One region of the Neorhizobium sp. P12A genome, then DNA from elsewhere that is predicted to be linked to it. Evidence: riboswitches for the same ligand, from Rfam matches in the RefSeq annotation. Region 1 holds a riboswitch; each other region holds the start of a gene.
The links. Region 1 has a riboswitch for cobalamin ahead of DTW90_RS10040 (aromatic ring-hydroxylating dioxygenase subunit alpha). Riboswitches for the same ligand answer to the same signal wherever they lie in the genome.
Positions count from the first base shown of each region.

Region 1 (4,209 bases):
GATTCGCAGGCGGCTCCGATGCGCACGCCGGCGCCGCGGGCTGCCTGAAGGATCGTCTGGCCCGACGGGCAGGAAACCTCCTTGCCGGCCATGGTGAACCGGATGGAGGTCGCAGCTTGCGCGGCGCCGTCGTCGCTGACCTCGGCGAGCGGCGTCGGGGCCTGAGCCGGCTGGAAGCTTTCCTGATGGTAGCGTTCCATATCGAAACCATGCGCTTCCAGCATGGACCGGACGCTGTCCATGAAGACCTCAGGGCCGCAGCAGAAGATCGTGCGGTCCATGAAATCGGGCGCCAGCAGCGCGATCTTCGCCTTGTCGATGCGGCCCTTGAGGCCGGACCACAGGTCGGTGCGCGCGCAGGCCTCGACGATGAAGCCGAGGTTGAGGTTCGGCATGAAGCGGGCGAGATATTCCAGCTCCGACCGGAAGATGATCTCCGATGGCCCGCGCGAACAGTTGATGAAGGTGATGTCGGACATCGGCGCGGTGTCGGCCATATAGCGCGTCATCGACATCATCGGCGTGATGCCGGATCCGGCCGAGACCAGCAGGTATTTTTCGCCGGGATGGCGGATATGGGTGAAATCGCCGAGCGGCCCGAAGGCGCGAATGCGCATGCCGGGCTTCAGGTTCTCGAACATCCAGCGCGTGCCGATGCTGCTTGCCTGCGCCTTGACCGTGACCGCGATCGAGAAGGGCCGCGATGGGGTCGAGGACAGCGTATAGGTGCGCATGACCGACTGTTCCGGTCCGACCGGAATTTCAAGCGTGACGAACTGGCCCGGCAGATAGCGGAACCAGTTGTCCTTATCGGAGCGGAACGTGAAGGTCATCACGTCTGGCGCCTCCGGCGTTGCCGACAGGCATTCAAGGAGATGCTGCCTGTCGCTCCAGGGCTTCATCTCGTCCAGGTGCTGGTGTCGTACCGAAAGCGCCATGTTCATCTCACGCCACCGCCGACAGTTTCTGATCGCCCTGGAGGCGATTGATCATGAAGTTCGAATACCATTCGACGAACTGCATGACGCCGCCTTCGTGCATTTCCGAATAGGGACCGGGCTCATAGGCCGGGGAATGGATGCCGAAGGCATTTTCCTCGACGATGCGGCGGTCCTGATCGTTGGTCTCGGTCCAGACGTGGGTCAGTTCCTCGAGATCGTAATCGACGCCTTCGACCGCATCCTTGTGGACGAGCCACTTGGTCGTAACGGCCGTTTCCTCGGCATTGAGCGGCAGGACTCGGAAAGAGATCGCGTGGTCTCCGAGGACGTGGTTCCAGGTGGTCGGATAGTGGAAGAGAAGCATGGTGCCGATGCCACCGAGGCTGACATCATCCGACAGCTGGCGCTTGACGGCGCGCTGTCCGCTCATCGTGTAGCTTTCAGCACCCTCGATCAGCGGCATGCGGGTCGTGCGGTACTGGCCGTCGGCGGAGAGCTTGAATTCGCTTGGCAGGCCGGCGGCCTCACAATGCTGCCAGTGGGCGACGATAACAGGGTCGCTCATCGCGCCCTGGACGCCCGACACGGTCGGTGCTTCCGGGAAGGTGCGGCAGAGCTCCGGATGGTTGCCGGCGCAATGGTAGCATTCGCGGTTGTTTTCCCAGACGAGCTTCCAATTGCCCTTTTCGATGATCGTGCTCTGGAAGGCGACCTTCGCCTCGCTGAGGCGATGCGGCTTCATGTAGGGCTCGATCGAGGCCCGGACGGGGGCGAAGTCAGGTGCGTTCTGCGCCAAGCAGATGAAGATATAGCCGCCGACACTCTCGCAATGGACCTGCTTGAGGTTGAACTGTGTCTTGTCGAAATCCTCGGCCATCTGACGGGCGAAGAGCAGCGAGCCGTCGAGCTCGTAGGTCCACTGATGGTAGGGACAGACAAGCTTTGCCGACGAGCCGCGCTCCGACGTGCAGACGCGGGAGCCGCGGTGGCGGCAGCTGTTGTGCAGCGCGCGGATCTGACCGTCGCGACCGCGGACGATGACGATGGGGTAATCGCCGATCTGGACCGTGAAGTAGTTGCCGGCCTTCGGGATCTCGCAGTCATGGCCGATGAACAGCCAGTCGCGATAATAGATCAGTTCCATGTCGAGCTTGAAATAGTCCTGGTCGATGTAGAAGGGCTGCTCCAGGCTGAAGCCTTCACGGCGGTTCTTCAGCTGCCGAAGAACGGTATTGCGAATATCCATTGTCATATCCTCATGCGCTTTCGCCGCTCTGGAGACGGAGGACATGGTTGGACGGCCGGCTGCGTGCCGGTGCCAAACTGCCTCCGGCCGCCCACCGCGACCAGTTCAGGTCAAAACATGCTCCCAATGGCTGGTTTCCGGGCTCAGGAGCCGTTCCCGTAGGAACTTCGCGGCGCCTTCCCAGGCGTTTCGCCCAGTGGCCTTATTGCCGCGATCCACTCCACCACCGTTGCGGGGGCAGCGCCGGAATTTGACCGGCTTCCCAATTCTCCGCCTCCCCTAGCAGGCGGCACCTTGAGATTTCGTCCCATATAATCATCAGCCGGTGGCGGCGCGTGGCTGCAATGCGACATCGACTTCGAAATTGACGACGCAAGCGATCCTGCCGCTGCACATCCGCATATATTGCAACACAATCAGGGTATTAGACGGTATGCTCGGCGGGTCACGGATGTTCCGGACAATGATTTCCCATGTATCGCCAGGCTTCATATCGCGTTTGCGACAGCCGCTGGAAACCGGGTCTTTCCGACCCGAATAACAACGCAGGACGCGCGAGCCGATTTAAGCCCGGGTTAAGGCAAGGCCCCTATCCTGAATAGAGATACCAATTGCGGCGAGTGACGATCATGGCAAAGCTCAGATATTTCGATGCACGCAAGCCGTACGAAGCCGAGCAGCAACGTCCCGCCGCGGTACACTCCGAATTCCTCCGAACGGGCCGCATCATTCGCACCAAGGCCAACTGGCTTTCCGAGGAGCGCCGCTATCTCACTCATGAAGAGGTTGCTGAGAGGACGGCCGCGAAGCTGCAGGCAGCCGGCGAGAAGACGCATGACCGGCTGAACAATTTTCACCGCGCCATCCAGTTTCCGAAGATGATCTTTCATCGCACGCTGGCGGACAGTCCCCATCTCGGCTACTGCCATGTCACGGCATCACGGACGCAATTTGCCAAGTTCGACCATGTGAACTGGGCCTTCTACATCGCGAACTTCTTTGCCAAGATCGGCGAGAACGATAATTTCTTCGAGGAAATAGACCTCAGGATGTCGCGCATGTATTTCGCGGTTGCGGTCCAGCCCAACAAAGACTCGCAAGACAAGTCGCTGACGATCGACCGCACGATCCGCAGCAACGGCGTCCTTTTCCGCACCCACGACCCGCAAGTCGCTATCCGCAACGTCCTGCTGCTGGGCGCGCGAAACGAGCAGCTTCGGGAAATCATCCGGCAACTTTGAGCGGCCTTTCGGATTGATCGGCCATTGCGATCGGACTAATGACTGCCTGAACGGAAACGGCAGGTCATGGCAAGACATATCGACATCCTGAAAAGCCCCGATGCAGCGATAAAGGAAGCATGCGCAGTGCTGGCGCAAGGCTTCCCGATCGGCATGCCGACCGAGACGGTCTATGGACTTGCTGCCGACGCGACCAATCCTGTCGCCATTACCCACATCTATGAAACCAAGGGCCGCCCGCGCTTCAATCCGCTGATCTGCCATATGGCCGATCTCGCCATGGCAGAACAGCATGCCGAATTCGATCCGATATCGCGTCGTCTTGCCGAAGCCTTCTGGCCGGGACCGCTTACCATCATCGTTCCGCTGAAACCGGACAGCAATATCCACTCGCTGGCAACGGCCGGTCTCGATACGGTCGGCATCCGCGTGCCCAAGGGTTTTGCCGGCAACCTCATCCAAGCTTTCGGCAGACCGCTCGCCGCACCGAGCGCCAATACATCAGGCCAGATCAGCGCCACCAGCGCTGCCCATGTCGATGAGGATCTCGGCGAGAAGATTGAGCTCATCCTCGATGCCGGGGCGAGCGCGGTCGGCGTCGAATCCACCATCGTCAAGGTCGAGGACGGCAAGCTGCGGCTGCTGCGGCCGGGCGGACTGGCGGCCTCGGAGATCGAACGCGTCGCCGGCCAGCGGCTTTTGCGTTCCGGCAAGGCGTCGGCAGCCATCGAGGCGCCGGGCATGCTGGCGTCGCACTACGCGCCCGGTGCCGCGGTTCGTC
Region 1 covers NZ_QOVX01000002.1:828,698-832,906, reverse strand. Annotated here, with positions in the region: gene DTW90_RS10045 (hybrid-cluster NAD(P)-dependent oxidoreductase) at 1-944, opposite strand, end outside; gene DTW90_RS10040 (aromatic ring-hydroxylating dioxygenase subunit alpha) at 946-2,187, opposite strand; cobalamin riboswitch at 2,298-2,499, opposite strand; gene DTW90_RS10035 (DUF6656 family protein) at 2,817-3,428, shown strand; gene DTW90_RS10030 (L-threonylcarbamoyladenylate synthase) at 3,495-4,209, shown strand, end outside.

Region 2 (4,209 bases), on a different contig from region 1:
TCTCGCCGCGAAGGTGAAAACGCCAGGTCGCGAAGGAGTAGCCGAAGGTCGAGCGGACGACGAGCGACGAGGTGATGACGGCGGCAAGCACCAGCGCGGTGATCGGGAAGTCGCCGGTGATTTCCAGCGCGAGGAAGGTCATGGTCAGCGGGCCGCCGATGATAGCGACGGCAAGCGAACTCATGCCAACGACAGCGTAGATAACCGGCGTCAGCGTCGCGTGATCGAAATAGGGGGCGGAATAGGCGAAGATCTTGCCAAGCAAGGCGCCCATGAAAAGCGAGGCGAAGAACAGGCCGCCTCTGAAACCGGAGCCGATCGAGACGGCTGACGCTAGGGATTTCAGGAGCAGAATGCCGATCAGCGTCGGGATTGCGATGGTGTTGGCGAGATTGAGATGCAGGGCGCCGTGACCCGCCGAAAGCACCTGCGGCGTTATCAGGGCGAGGAGGCCGACAACGATACCGCCGAGTGCCGGACGGAAGGGCAATGCGATGGAGCTCTTTCGCGCCAGTTCCTCGATGAAGGAAACGCCCTGCATGATCAGGATTCCGGCGCCGGCGCAGAAAGCGCCGAGCAAGAGCGCCGGAATATAGTCCGCCGGAACGACGCTGCCGAAATCGCCGACGTCGATGTTGAAATCGTTGCCGGAGAGAAGGCGCGCCACGAGGGTGGAGATCAGTGCGGAGACGACGACGGGCGTCAGCGTGATGATCGAATAGGTGCCGATGATGAGCTCGAAGGCGTAAAAAGCACCGGTCAGCGGTGCGTTGAAGGCGGCGGCGATGGCGCCGGCGGCGCCACAGCCGACGAGCGTTCTGAGATCGGAGCGGCGAAGCTGAAGTTTGTAGCCGAGCTTTGACGCTATTCCTGCCGCGATCTGGGTGTAGCCGGCCTCGAGGCCGACGGAAGCGCCGAAGCCGTTCGAAATGAGATTCTGCACGGCGACCAGGATGCTGTCGGTCAGCGACAGCCGGCCGCCATGCAAGGCGTTCGCTTCGATCGGGTCGACCATCGGCTTCTTGCGGGTCTTGGCCAGAATGAAGATCATCAGGCCCAGGACGATGCCGCCGACAACAGGAGATGCGAGCAGCAGGAACTTGTCGTCAACCTGCGCCGAACTCAAGCGCCCTGAGTCGTCGATACCGAAGATCAGCGTGTGCATCGTCCGCGATATCACGCTCATAGCGGTGACCGCGCAGCCGGATGTGATCCCGACGAAAGCGCCGGCAAAGATCATACCGAGCTCGCTGCGACGCAACGCAGCTCTCATGCGGCCGAGATCAAAGAAGGAATACAGGGCGCCAAAACGGCGCTGTTTGAATTTCTGCAGCATCGGGAGGACGAACTTTTACAGGCATTCGAAAGCTTGAAGCAGTCTATAGACTGCTAAGGTCAAAGAATTACGGCAAAAGACCGACATCTTCTTCCTTTTTCCCGCCAATTGCCCCTCGCGTCGAAAAATAATGGCTGCCGGGGCAAGGTCCCGGCCGTTTTCCGTCCGCCGAATGCGATTGACTCGGAATGGCGGTTTCCGTAACCATCGGGCTTCATAACGGATGGTTCCCGGGCGGCGGTCGTCGCAAGGGATGAAAAGGGAATGTGACGGGACGGACCCAAGCCGGGCGTTTTCATCACAGCCGACCCCGCGACTGTAGAGCGGTCAGGGTCTTCTGTCCGGTTTTAAAGCTTTTTCGCAGACGGTTCCCAATGGTGGGGACGGGCGAAAAAGACCGGAAGCCGGAAAAGCCACTGGCGTGGCATCATGATCAGCCGGGGTTGGACGCCTCTAATTCTACGAATCGTCCACCTTTTCATGATGACTGCCGGGAAGGCGAGGACGACCCGCTGGCGCACGACCCGGGGCGACCGTTTCGGTCTGCTCAGGCGACCGACTTCGGTCTGCCCCGGTCGCCGCGCCTCAAACCGCGAGCCAGGAGACCTGCCATGCGTGCCGGGCGAAGAGCCCATAGCTCAAGGGGCGAAAGCTCCGCTGCCAGCACGGAGGTTGTCATGGCTGTGAAACCATTTCGGCATCCGTTTTCGGATGCTCGCGCGACCATATTCGCCGCATCGAGCGCCGCGCAGCATCTCCATGCGTGACGATCGGCGGCGCAAATGACATCCCCATCCTTCATCTCTGTTCTCATCCTCGGCGGCGCCCGATCGGGCAAGTCGCGCTTTGCTGAATCGCTGGTGACGTCCTCTGGCCTCGATCGTCACTATGTGGCGACCGGGCGGGCGTGGGACGACGAGATGCGGTCGCGGATTGCGCAGCATCGGGCGGATCGCGGCGATCTCTGGACGACGTATGAAGAGCCGCTTGATCTCGTCTCTCGCCTTGCCGACATCGACGGCGAGGGGCGGGTCATCCTGATCGATTGCCTGACGCTCTGGGTCACGAACCTGATGATGGAGGAGCGCGACATTGCGGCGGAATTTGCCGCTCTTTCAGAATACCTGCCGAATGCGAAAGCGCGGCTCGTCCTCGTCTCCAACGAGGTCGGGCTCGGGATCGTGCCGGACAATGCAATGGCGCGCGCCTTTCGCGACCATGCCGGACGCCTCCACCAGATGATCGCGGCGCAAGTCGCGGAAGTTTATTTCGTTGCGGCCGGTCTGCCGCTGAAAATGAAGGGTTGATTTGATGAACCAGCAGAAAATTCCAGCCACCGTCATCACCGGCTTTCTCGGTGCCGGCAAGACGACGATGATCCGCAACCTGCTGCAGAATACCGGCGGCAAGAAGATCGCGTTGATCATCAACGAATTCGGCGATCTCGGCGTCGACGGCGACGTGCTGAAGGGCTGCGGCGCGGAAAACTGCACCGAGGACGATATTATCGAGCTGACCAACGGCTGCATCTGCTGCACCGTCGCCGACGATTTCATCCCAACCATGACGAAGCTCCTAGAGCGCGACGCCCGGCCGGACCATATCGTCATCGAGACCTCGGGGCTTGCGCTGCCGCAGCCGCTCGTTGCCGCCTTCAACTGGCCGGATATCCGCACGCAGGTGACCGTCGATGGCGTCATCACCGTGGTCGACAGCGCAGCGGTTGCGGCCGGCCGTTTCGCCGACGACCATGATGCGGTCAATGCCGCCCGCGCCGAAGACGCGTCGCTCGACCACGACAATCCGATCGAGGAGCTTTTCGAGGACCAACTGACCTGCGCCGACCTGATCGTTCTCAACAAGACCGATCTTCTCGACTCGGCAGGCATCGCCGGCGTACGCGCCGAGGTCTCCTCGCGCACGCATCGCCGGCCGACGATGATCGAGGCAAAGAACGGCGACGTGCCTGCCGCTGTGCTGCTCGGCCTTGGCGTCGGCACGGAGGAGGACATTGCGAACCGCAAATCGCATCACGAGCTGGAGCACGAGGACGGCGCGCCACATGACCACGACGAGTTCGACAGTTTCGTCGTCGAGCTTGGTGCCGTCGCCGATCCCAATGCCTTCATCGAGAAGCTGAAGGGCGTGATTGCGGAACATGACGTGCTACGCCTGAAGGGCTTCGTCGATGTTCCCGGCAAGCCGATGCGCCTGCAGATCCAGGCCGTCGGCAGCCGCATCGATCAATATTTCGACCGCGCATGGATATCTGGCGAAGCGCGTGCGACCCGGCTCGTCGTCATCGGCCTGCACGATATGGACGAGACGGTCGTTCGCGGGGCGATCGAGGCGCTGGTGTAAGGCAGAACGATGCATCTCCTGCTGGCACAGAAGGGTACGATCAGCGATGGCGACGAGGCGATTGATCTCGGCCAATCGCCAGGCGATATCCTTTTCCTGTCGGCTGCCGACACGGAGCTCGCCGCTATCGCGGCGGCTCACGGCCACGGGAATGCCGGATTTTCCCTGAGGCTCGCCAGCCTGATGAGCCTTAAGCATCCGATGTCGGTCGATACCTATATCGAGCGTACCGCGTGTCATGCGAAGCTGATCATCGTTCGGGCGCTCGGCGGGGCGAGCTATTTCCACTATGCGCTGGAGGCGCTGCATGCCTGCGCTGCTCGTCAGGGAGCGCTGATTGCGGTGCTGCCGGGAGATTCTCGAGCCGATCCGGGGCTGACGCCGTTTTCAAATGTGGCGCTGGATGACCTCAATGCGCTCTGGTCGTATCTGATCGAGGGCGGGGATGCGAACTCGCGGGCGTTTCTGGCCTATGCTAACGCGATGCTTTCCGGCGGCGAGACGCCGGAGCC
Region 2 covers NZ_QOVX01000001.1:52,848-57,056, reverse strand. Annotated here, with positions in the region: gene DTW90_RS00265 (chloride channel protein) at 1-1,336, opposite strand, end outside; cobalamin riboswitch at 1,544-1,965, shown strand; gene cobU (bifunctional adenosylcobinamide kinase/adenosylcobinamide-phosphate guanylyltransferase) at 2,119-2,643, shown strand; gene cobW (cobalamin biosynthesis protein CobW) at 2,648-3,697, shown strand; gene cobN (cobaltochelatase subunit CobN) at 3,707-4,209, shown strand, end outside.
Region 2: linked by a shared signal. The riboswitch ahead of cobU (bifunctional adenosylcobinamide kinase/adenosylcobinamide-phosphate guanylyltransferase) and the one ahead of DTW90_RS10040 (aromatic ring-hydroxylating dioxygenase subunit alpha) in region 1 are both predicted to bind cobalamin.

Region 3 (4,209 bases), on a different contig from region 1:
CAACAGTGGCCGTCATCAGCGCCGTCGCGCCTAGAAGGATCGCCTGCACGCGGCGCACTGGGATGCCCAACGACGCGGCTGCATCCATTCCGAAAACGAAGGCATCGAGCGCCCGCACATGCCAGAAACAGACGAGAAAGCCGACGACTGTGACCGGAGCTGCCAGATAAACATCCGGCCAGCGCACGCCGCTTAACGAGCCGAGCAGCCAGAACATCACGCCGCGGGCTTGCTCGGCATTGGCCGAGGTCGTGACGATATAGGACGTCAACGCATTGAAGAGCTGTGAGCCGGCGACGCCGCAGAGAATGATACGCTCGCCGGTGCCGCCCGCGCCGGCAGCCAGCAGGACCACCAGCGCGAATGCGAGAACGGCGCCAATGAACGCACCGCCCGACAGCGTCAGCACCCCATAACCGAAACCGAGGATCATGACGGCGACGGCCCCCGTGGACGCGCCTGCGGAAATGCCGAGCAGATAGGGTTCGGCGAGCGGGTTGCGCAGCATTGCCTGCAGCACTGTACCGCTCAACGCGAGCGCCGCGCCGGCGCTGGCCGCCACCAGGGCCCGGCTCAGCCTGTAGTCCCAGACGATCCCCTGATGGATGCGACTGATCTCGAATTCTGCGCCGAACAGGCGATTGGCCACCGCCTCGGCGGTCGTCGAGAGCGGAATGGAAATCTCGCCGATCGACACGGCGAGACTGATCGCGAAGGCAAGCAGGACGAAGCCAAGGACAAACAACAAAAGGAGCGACCAGACGCCCCGCCTTCCCATATCAAACCGTGTCACTGCGTCAGGCCAAAAGACTTGATCGCGCTGGCCAACTGCTCGATGCCGTCTACGGTACGGATCGATGGGCTCATTGCTTCGGCATCCATCAGAACGATGCGCTTGTCCTTCACTGCCGCCATCTGGCTGGTGACCGGGTCGTGATCGAGAAAATCGCGCTTCATCTTCGGATTGTCGGCGGCGTAACGACGCCGATCCATATCAGCCATGACGATCACAGCGGGATTAGCCGCGCTGATCGTTTCCCATCCGACGAGCGGCCATTCCTCCTCGGTCGTCACCACATTTGTAGCGCCCAGGGTCTTGAGGATATAGGCGGGAGCGCCGTTCTTGCCGGCGATGAAGGCGTCGCCATTGACCTCCTTGCTGGAAAACCAGAAGACGATGGGCACGTTCTTCATCTTGACGGATGCGACTGAGGCGACCGCGTCGGCCTCGCGCCTCTTCATGTCGGCGATCAGTGCGTCGCCACGATCCTTGACGTCGAAGATCTCCGAGAGCTCGGCGATTTCCTGATAGATCAGGTCCATGGAGAACAGTTCCTTGCGAACACCGTCGCCGCCATTGTCGTTGACCTTGGCGACGCAGTCGGCTGGCGACACATAGGTGTTGATTCCGAGCGCAGAAAACTGCTCGCGCTTTCCGACGGAACCCTGCGGCCCGACATGCCACTCAAATTCCGCAGCGACGAGATCAGGCTCCTGCCCGACCACGGATTCAAAGCTCGGCTCGTTGTCGGCCAGACGCCTGATCTTGCTGTTCACGTCGGCAAATTGCGGCAGCACTGGGCTGAACCAGACGGCCGTGCCTACAACCTTGTTTGAAAGACCAAGAGCGTAGAGCACTTCCGTCATGCTCTGGCCGATCGAGACGATCTTCGCAGGCGCCTTGCCGAAGGTAACCTTCAGGCCACAATTGGTGACGGTGAGCGGATATTGCGTGGCCGCGAAAGCGGGCGCGGCGACGAAGGCAAGGCCGCAGGCGACGGCAAGCAATTTTAAAAGCGATGTCATTGGTTGGTTCTCGATGTTTGCAGGAGGAGTTCGGCCCGGTGCGGTTTCAGAGGAAAGGCCGCACGCGAAAATCGGGCATGAGAAATCCAATCGAGGCCGATGGGCATCGCGATAAGCGAAGGGTCAGGTCTGTCATATCTGTTCCTTGTCCGGGCATCCCCGCCCGGCTGATTGGATGACGATTTGACGGCAGGTCTCCTGGCTCACGGATTTCTGCCGTCCATCTGCCTTCCCGCGGTTTTCGCAGTGGCATGGCCTCAAGGGCCCTTGGATGGTCGGCAATCCGCTTACAGTTGCGGGGGCAGCCACGGTCTTGGTCCCACTTTGGGTCGTCCGCACCGTGTTCCCTATTAATCCCCTCAGAGTCATCCTTGGGAAACCGTCGGCATCAGTTAAGGTCAACGACGCCTCGAGGTCAAGACGCTGTCGATTGCATTGGGTAGATGGTGTGATACCAGGCAGCGCGGCGCGCCCAGCTGACAAAAGGATCCGCTAGATTTCGCCAATGTTGAGGATGAATTGGGAGGCATCGACAAGAGACCTGTCAAGCTCGGTCTGAGAAAGCTGGAAAGGACGATGACGGGGGGTTTGGATCGTATCACGGTAATTCCTTTAGTTATGTTATTACATAACACTACTGCCTAAACCTTGTCCCAGTCAAGTCGACTTGCGTGCTTCCGGCGCTGCTGGCGACCATTGCCCCTTGGGGAAACCGGTTATATGCCCGGCCTACTGCTGATCGTCCCCAAAGAGTGCAAAGGATAGTGAGGCGGCTGCGACACAGCCAGACGGTCAAGCCCGAAACCGATCGAATGCGGTCAAGTGCCGGAAGGGCGGATCGGCTTCCGGATACCGATAGATATCGGAGCGGAGATAATTGAGCTCATCGTCTAGGTCCGCTTCATCAACTTCGATCCACCAGCATTTCGGGCGGCCATCGCTGCCATCGGACCAGCGGTAACCGCGCGCCTTGAGGTGATCCTTCATGTCGAACGGACTGTTTTCGGCAAAGATGCGGACCCGCGACCGCTGGCTTGCCTGATAGAGTTCGGCAAAAGGCGAGCGTGCGTCAGAATTGCTCCCTAGAGAGAGAACCTCGAGCAAAGCGAAGCAATCGTCGATGGCCCGATGGCCTTCATGAAAAAGACCCGCCTGCCCAACGAGATAGCCAAGTTTCGTTCCCTCGAACCCGCGCGACGACCAGTCGATCTCCACGTTGGAGCACGCCCATGCCTTGCCGGAAAACGATGCTGAGAAGGTTTCGCAAAAAGGGCGGTCGAACCGGGCATTGTGCGCGATGATCAGATCCGCAGGATCGATGATGTGCCTCAATGCCAGCATGTCGATAAACTGACCCGCCACCATTTCACCGGTGATGCCCGTCAGTTTAGTAATTTCGGCGGGAATAGACGTTGTTGGCTGCTGCAAGCCACCGTAAACGCCGGTGACGTCGCCGATCCCACCCTGCTCATCAAACGTGAAGCCTATCGCTCCGATCTCGATGATCTCATCCCTGCGATGATCGAGACCCGTCGTTTCCGTGTCGATAATGACGCCGCGGAGCGGATATTCGGGCCGAATTACTGACGCTATTCCACGCGGCTCGAGTTTTCTTAAGACACGATAGCGACCAGTCGCCGCCAGGTGGGCGATCATGCCCTCTTCGTGGAGGGTAGCCGGCGTCATTCGCTTCGTCGAAACGGCGCGAGGAGATCTTGCAGGCGCTCCGACGTCATTGTCGGAAAACATGTCGAATTGTGTGGTCATGCCTCTCAATCTTTGTCGCCGAAAATCGCCAGATATCATGCCGCCACTTTCAAGTCATGACCAGGCTGACTCACCTTGTTGGGATCTGAACCGGCGACACCAAGGCCCAAATCCAAAAACACCCGAAAACAAGCCTTTGAGACCTGGTAGAAACCGTGGAGCAGCAGGGCGGCTTTGTTGCTGTTGCCTTTCGTTTAGTCGAGCCCAAAAGACGAACGTGCCTCCAGACAGGCTCCGTCTCCTGGGACACAGGCCCGGCAGACATCGGGCCGAAGTTCGTAAACCAGACACGATGTCCGAGAACCAACAATGCCAGCCAAAGCAGAACAACGCGCCCCGTTGCACCGCATCCCCCGCTGATCCTCCGAAACAAAGCGCGCCGGTATAGCGTCGAGCTCCGCTTCCGTCTCGGTGGAAAATCTGGGCCAGGTGGGCGAGAACGAGCAGCAAGCACCGCAGGCTTCACAGTCAAAGTCAATTGGGACGGTCATGACCGTGTATTAACGCAATAGCCAGACAATGCTAGGCGATGTGGACGGATTGCGCATGTGGCCCCTTTGGGATTCCTGACTTGCACTTAGTCTGATTCATGGAGTGCCGACTGATTTGGAGGTCGGCATGAGCACGAAGATGACA
Region 3 covers NZ_QOVX01000018.1:31-4,239, reverse strand. Annotated here, with positions in the region: gene DTW90_RS29380 (iron ABC transporter permease) at 1-778, opposite strand, end outside; gene DTW90_RS29375 (ABC transporter substrate-binding protein) at 790-1,806, opposite strand; cobalamin riboswitch at 1,977-2,205, opposite strand; gene DTW90_RS29370 (3'-5' exonuclease) at 2,599-3,573, opposite strand; gene DTW90_RS29365 (YkgJ family cysteine cluster protein) at 3,768-4,064, opposite strand.
Region 3: linked by a shared signal. The riboswitch ahead of DTW90_RS29375 (ABC transporter substrate-binding protein) and the one ahead of DTW90_RS10040 (aromatic ring-hydroxylating dioxygenase subunit alpha) in region 1 are both predicted to bind cobalamin.

Region 4 (4,209 bases), on a different contig from region 1:
ATTCCAGCCGCACCGGCCTGATGCAGATCTGGCGTGTCAAGACCGATGGTTCTGCCGTCGAGCGGATAACGGACAGCAACTACGGCGACTGGTTTCCGCATCCGTCACCCAGGGGTGACAAAGTCGTCTTCATCTCCTACGACCCCGATGTGTTTGATCATCCGCGCGACCTGAACGTTCGGGTGCGCATGATGGATGCGGATGGCGGCAATGTCGAAACGCTGTTCGATCTGTTCGGTGGCCAGGGCACGATGAATTCGCCCAATTGGTCACCGGATGGTGATGAATTCGCCTTCGTTCGCTATGAGCCGGCGGCCTGAGGCCGCTGGACAGCGCGGATTTTTGCCGATAGCTTTTGATCGTTCGCAGGGCACATCCGATCCGCGGGAAGGGCAAGGCCCACCTGATGAATGATTTTTAGACTGCCACACCTCTTTTCAGTCTGTGGGCGCGGATACCGGACGTTATGAAAGGAGGTCTCCGTGACCACACGCTCCCTGGCGGCGAACGCCACGCTCGATTCCGTGAAAAAGCAGGCGAAAGCCTTTTTGAAAGCCGTGCAAACAGGCGATACGTCGGCGCTTGCGCGCGTGACGCCGTATTTCGCTGACGCTGCAGCAGTCGGGCTGCAGGATATCCAGCTGGTAACGGCTCGCGAATACGGGTTCTCGAGCTGGACCAAGCTCAAGGACCATCTGGAGCGATCGGGTAGCCGGGATGAGGCGAGGGATCAGCTTGCCAATCGCTTCCTGTCGCTTGCGACCGTGTCCTATTTCTCGCGTATTCCCGCCGATCCCGCCCGTTTCGACGAGGCCGTGGAGCTCCTTGACGCGCATCCCGATATTGCCGACGATAGCATCCATGTTGCCGCAGCGATGGGCGATGCGGCACGCGTCGCCCGCTGGCTGGACCGGCAGCCGCAATTGATCGAGCGAAAGGGCGGTCCCTACGATTGGCAGCCGTTGCTTTATGCTGCCTATGCCCGTCTTCCCGGCCATTCCACTCTCGACGTCGGCCGACTGCTGATCGCGCGTGGAGCCGATCCGAATGCCCTCTTTCTCGACAATGGCCAATATCGCTTCACGGCGTTGACCGGCGTCTTCGGGCAGGGAGAGGCTGGGAAAATCCGGCAGCCGGAACATCCGGGCTATATGACATTCGCGCGGCTGCTGCTTGACGCCGGCGCGAACGTCAATGACAGCCAGGCGCTCTACAACAGGATGTTCGAGCCGGATAATTCCTGCCTCGAACTGCTGCTCGAATATGGATTGAGCGCCAGCGACCGGAACAATTGGTCCGTGCGGGAAGATGGGAAGCTGGTCGAGAATTCGCAGACCGTGTTCGACTATCAACTCGCCTGGGCTCTGGAAAAGCGGATGCCGCAGCGGGTGCGGCTATTGGTCGAGCATGGCGCCGACGTCAACCGGCCGGTCAATGGGCGCACGCCCTATGAGTGGGCGCGGCTCGGCAACGAGAAGGAGTTGGTGGCCTATCTCGTGCAGCATGGAGCGGTCGCGGTTCGTCTGAAGGCGGAGGATTGGGCCTATGTCGCCATCATGAATAGCGAGCATCCAATCGATTATTTGCCGAGAATGATGGCGGCGCAGCAGACCAGCCCCGCCGATGTCCAGCGAAAGCACCCAACCATGCTGCATGAGGCCGCAGGCGAAAATGCCCTTGAGGCGGTTCGTCGGATGCTGGCGCTTGGTTTGGATGTGAACGCGATGACTAGCCGCACGCCGCTGCATGAAGCAGCACTCCACGGTCACATCGAAATGGTAAAACTGCTGATCGAGCATGGTGCCGATCCCACGATCCGCGATCCCTACTATCACGCGCCGCCGATCGGTTGGGCGGACTATAACGGCCATGCCGATATGGTGGAGTTCCTGAAGACGCAGCCGCTCGATATCTTTGCGGCGGCCGCCTTTGGTGAGATCGGGCAGCTGGAAGCATTGCTGGACGCGGATCCATCGTTGCTCGACCGGCGTTTTGAGAGCCTTCGACGATCCGGTGCGCCGAGCCCGGACCGAGATTGGCTGACGCCGCTGGGCTTTGCCATTCTCAATCATCGCGCCGATGCGGCGGCGCTCCTTGTCGGCCGCGGCGCCGATCGCTCCATTCGGGATGCCTCGGGACGTTCCTACGGCGATCTGGCGCGGGAGACGGGCGATGAGGCAATCATGAGGCTGTTCAGGAGGCCCGTTTCCTCTCGTTGAGACGTGTTGGCGATCCGCTTGCTTTCGGTAGGCGGATCGCGCATAGCTTTGATCGTCAGGTGCCCGTGCCAAGCGGGAGAATCGGGAAGCCGGTCAAAATCCGGCGCGTGCCCAACGCTGTGAGGCGGATGTCTGTCGCAGGAAAGAACTTTCGAATGTTCTTTCATATGGATGCCACTGGTTGTTAAACCGGGAAGGTAGCGAGAGGCAATCGAAGCCAAGCCAGAAGACCGGCCTGACGCGATAGGCCAAACCGCGCGGACGGCGGTGAGGTCGGCATTGTTGGGGATTTGACGATGCGACCCGATCCGAAGGATTTTCTTGTCCGTTCACAGGCATTTTCCGCGGCTGAACGAGAAGCTGTCTACCGCGCCATCGAAACACGGCGGGATGTTCGCGACCAGTTTCTGCCCGATCCGTTGCCCGATGCGCTGATTGCGCGTCTGCTCGGGGCCGCGCATAGCGCGCCGTCCGTCGGTTTCATGCAGCCCTGGAGTTTCGTGCTTGTCCGCGATCCCTTGGTTCGTGAGGCTGCGTGGCAGGCGTTCCAGCACGCTAACGACGAGGCGGCTCAGATGTTTAAGGGTGAGCGGGCCGTCAGCTATCGTTCCCTGAAGCTTGAAGGTATCCGCAAGGCGCCGCTCAGCATATGCGTCACCTGCGATCCTGACCGGGCCGGGCCGGTCGTGCTTGGACGCACGCATAATCCGCGCATGGATTCCTACTCCACGGTTTGCGCCATCCAGAACCTGTGGCTTGCCGCGCGTGCCGAAGGTGTCGGCATGGGCTGGGTCAGCATCTTCCATGATGCCGATATTAGGCTGCTGCTCGGCATTCCCGATAGAATCGAGATCGTTGCCTGGCTCTGCCTCGGCTATGTTGATGAGCTCTACAGTGAACCGGAACTGGCGGTTAAGGGATGGCGACAGCGGCTGTCGCTGGACGATCTCGTCTTCAGTGACCGCTGGGGTGAGGTTGGCCCTATTGCTCCGGCTGGGGGCCAGGCGCCAGGGGATGTTTGAGGTCGATCTTTCCCTCATCCGTCGACAGGAATTGCGGGCCGACCTGGCGGATCTTCCTGGCCGTCGGATCGTAAGGGCGGTCGGCTGGTGCGGGCTGGGCCGTCGTTGCAGTCTGCGGCTGGGGTGAGGGTGGCTTGGTCGTCGTGATCGTCGTTATGGAGCTATAGGGCGCGGCTGGCTGCGGCTGGACGCTCTGTGGCTGAATGCTGGCCTTCTCGCGCTGCATTTCTTCGTAATAGGCCGACATGTTGCAGGTGCAGGACGACTTCTCGCCGGGCGCGCGCTTGCGATAGGCAAAGGCGTAAGGCATGGCGCTGTAGGGCGCGCCTGTTGCCGCAGAGACCATTTCCGAGGATTCCTGGTTCGGCAAATAGCGGAAATAAAGTTCCGTCGGAACGCCGGGGCACATGCGCGAGCAGGTTTCCGCGTCATGCTGAAAATTGACCGGCGAGGCATTGGTGGTCAGCGGGAAGAAGCCGCCATCGCAGGTCCGCACGCAGACCGTCTGCAGGCCCGCGCCATAGGGACCGCCGGTGGGATAGTTCATCGGTGCGGCCTGGTAATAGTCATAGCCCGGCTGCGGGCCGCCGCTTCTGTCCATCGGCTGGATGAACGTGTCGGTCCGCATCGCCTGCTGCTCTGGTGTCGCGGGCACTTCGGGGCGATTGGTGATGATCGTATCGGGATTAGCCGCTGCGGAATCCTCGCATCCGTTTTGCCGGAGTGCCGTTTCAAGCTGATCGCGCAACACATCGTCTGAGCCGCCGGCGCGCTGGCTTTCGTCACGCCGCTCGATGAGAAATTGCAGGTCTTCCTGCAGGCGGCCAAGCGAGGTTTCGAGCTGATCGCAAACGGCGGCGTCCTGCCCGTTGATAATTACCCCACTGCCGGAGTGGCAGCCGCGATCCTGCATCTCCGCCTGAAGCCTGCGGACCGCCGATGTCTGCTCGTCGATGGCGTTTGAATAT
Region 4 covers NZ_QOVX01000006.1:274,566-278,774, reverse strand. Annotated here, with positions in the region: gene DTW90_RS19455 (TolB family protein) at 1-320, shown strand, start outside; gene DTW90_RS19450 (ankyrin repeat domain-containing protein) at 483-2,219, shown strand; cobalamin riboswitch at 2,260-2,473, shown strand; gene bluB (5,6-dimethylbenzimidazole synthase) at 2,516-3,241, shown strand; gene DTW90_RS19440 (DUF2865 domain-containing protein) at 3,201-4,209, opposite strand, start outside.
Region 4: linked by a shared signal. The riboswitch ahead of bluB (5,6-dimethylbenzimidazole synthase) and the one ahead of DTW90_RS10040 (aromatic ring-hydroxylating dioxygenase subunit alpha) in region 1 are both predicted to bind cobalamin.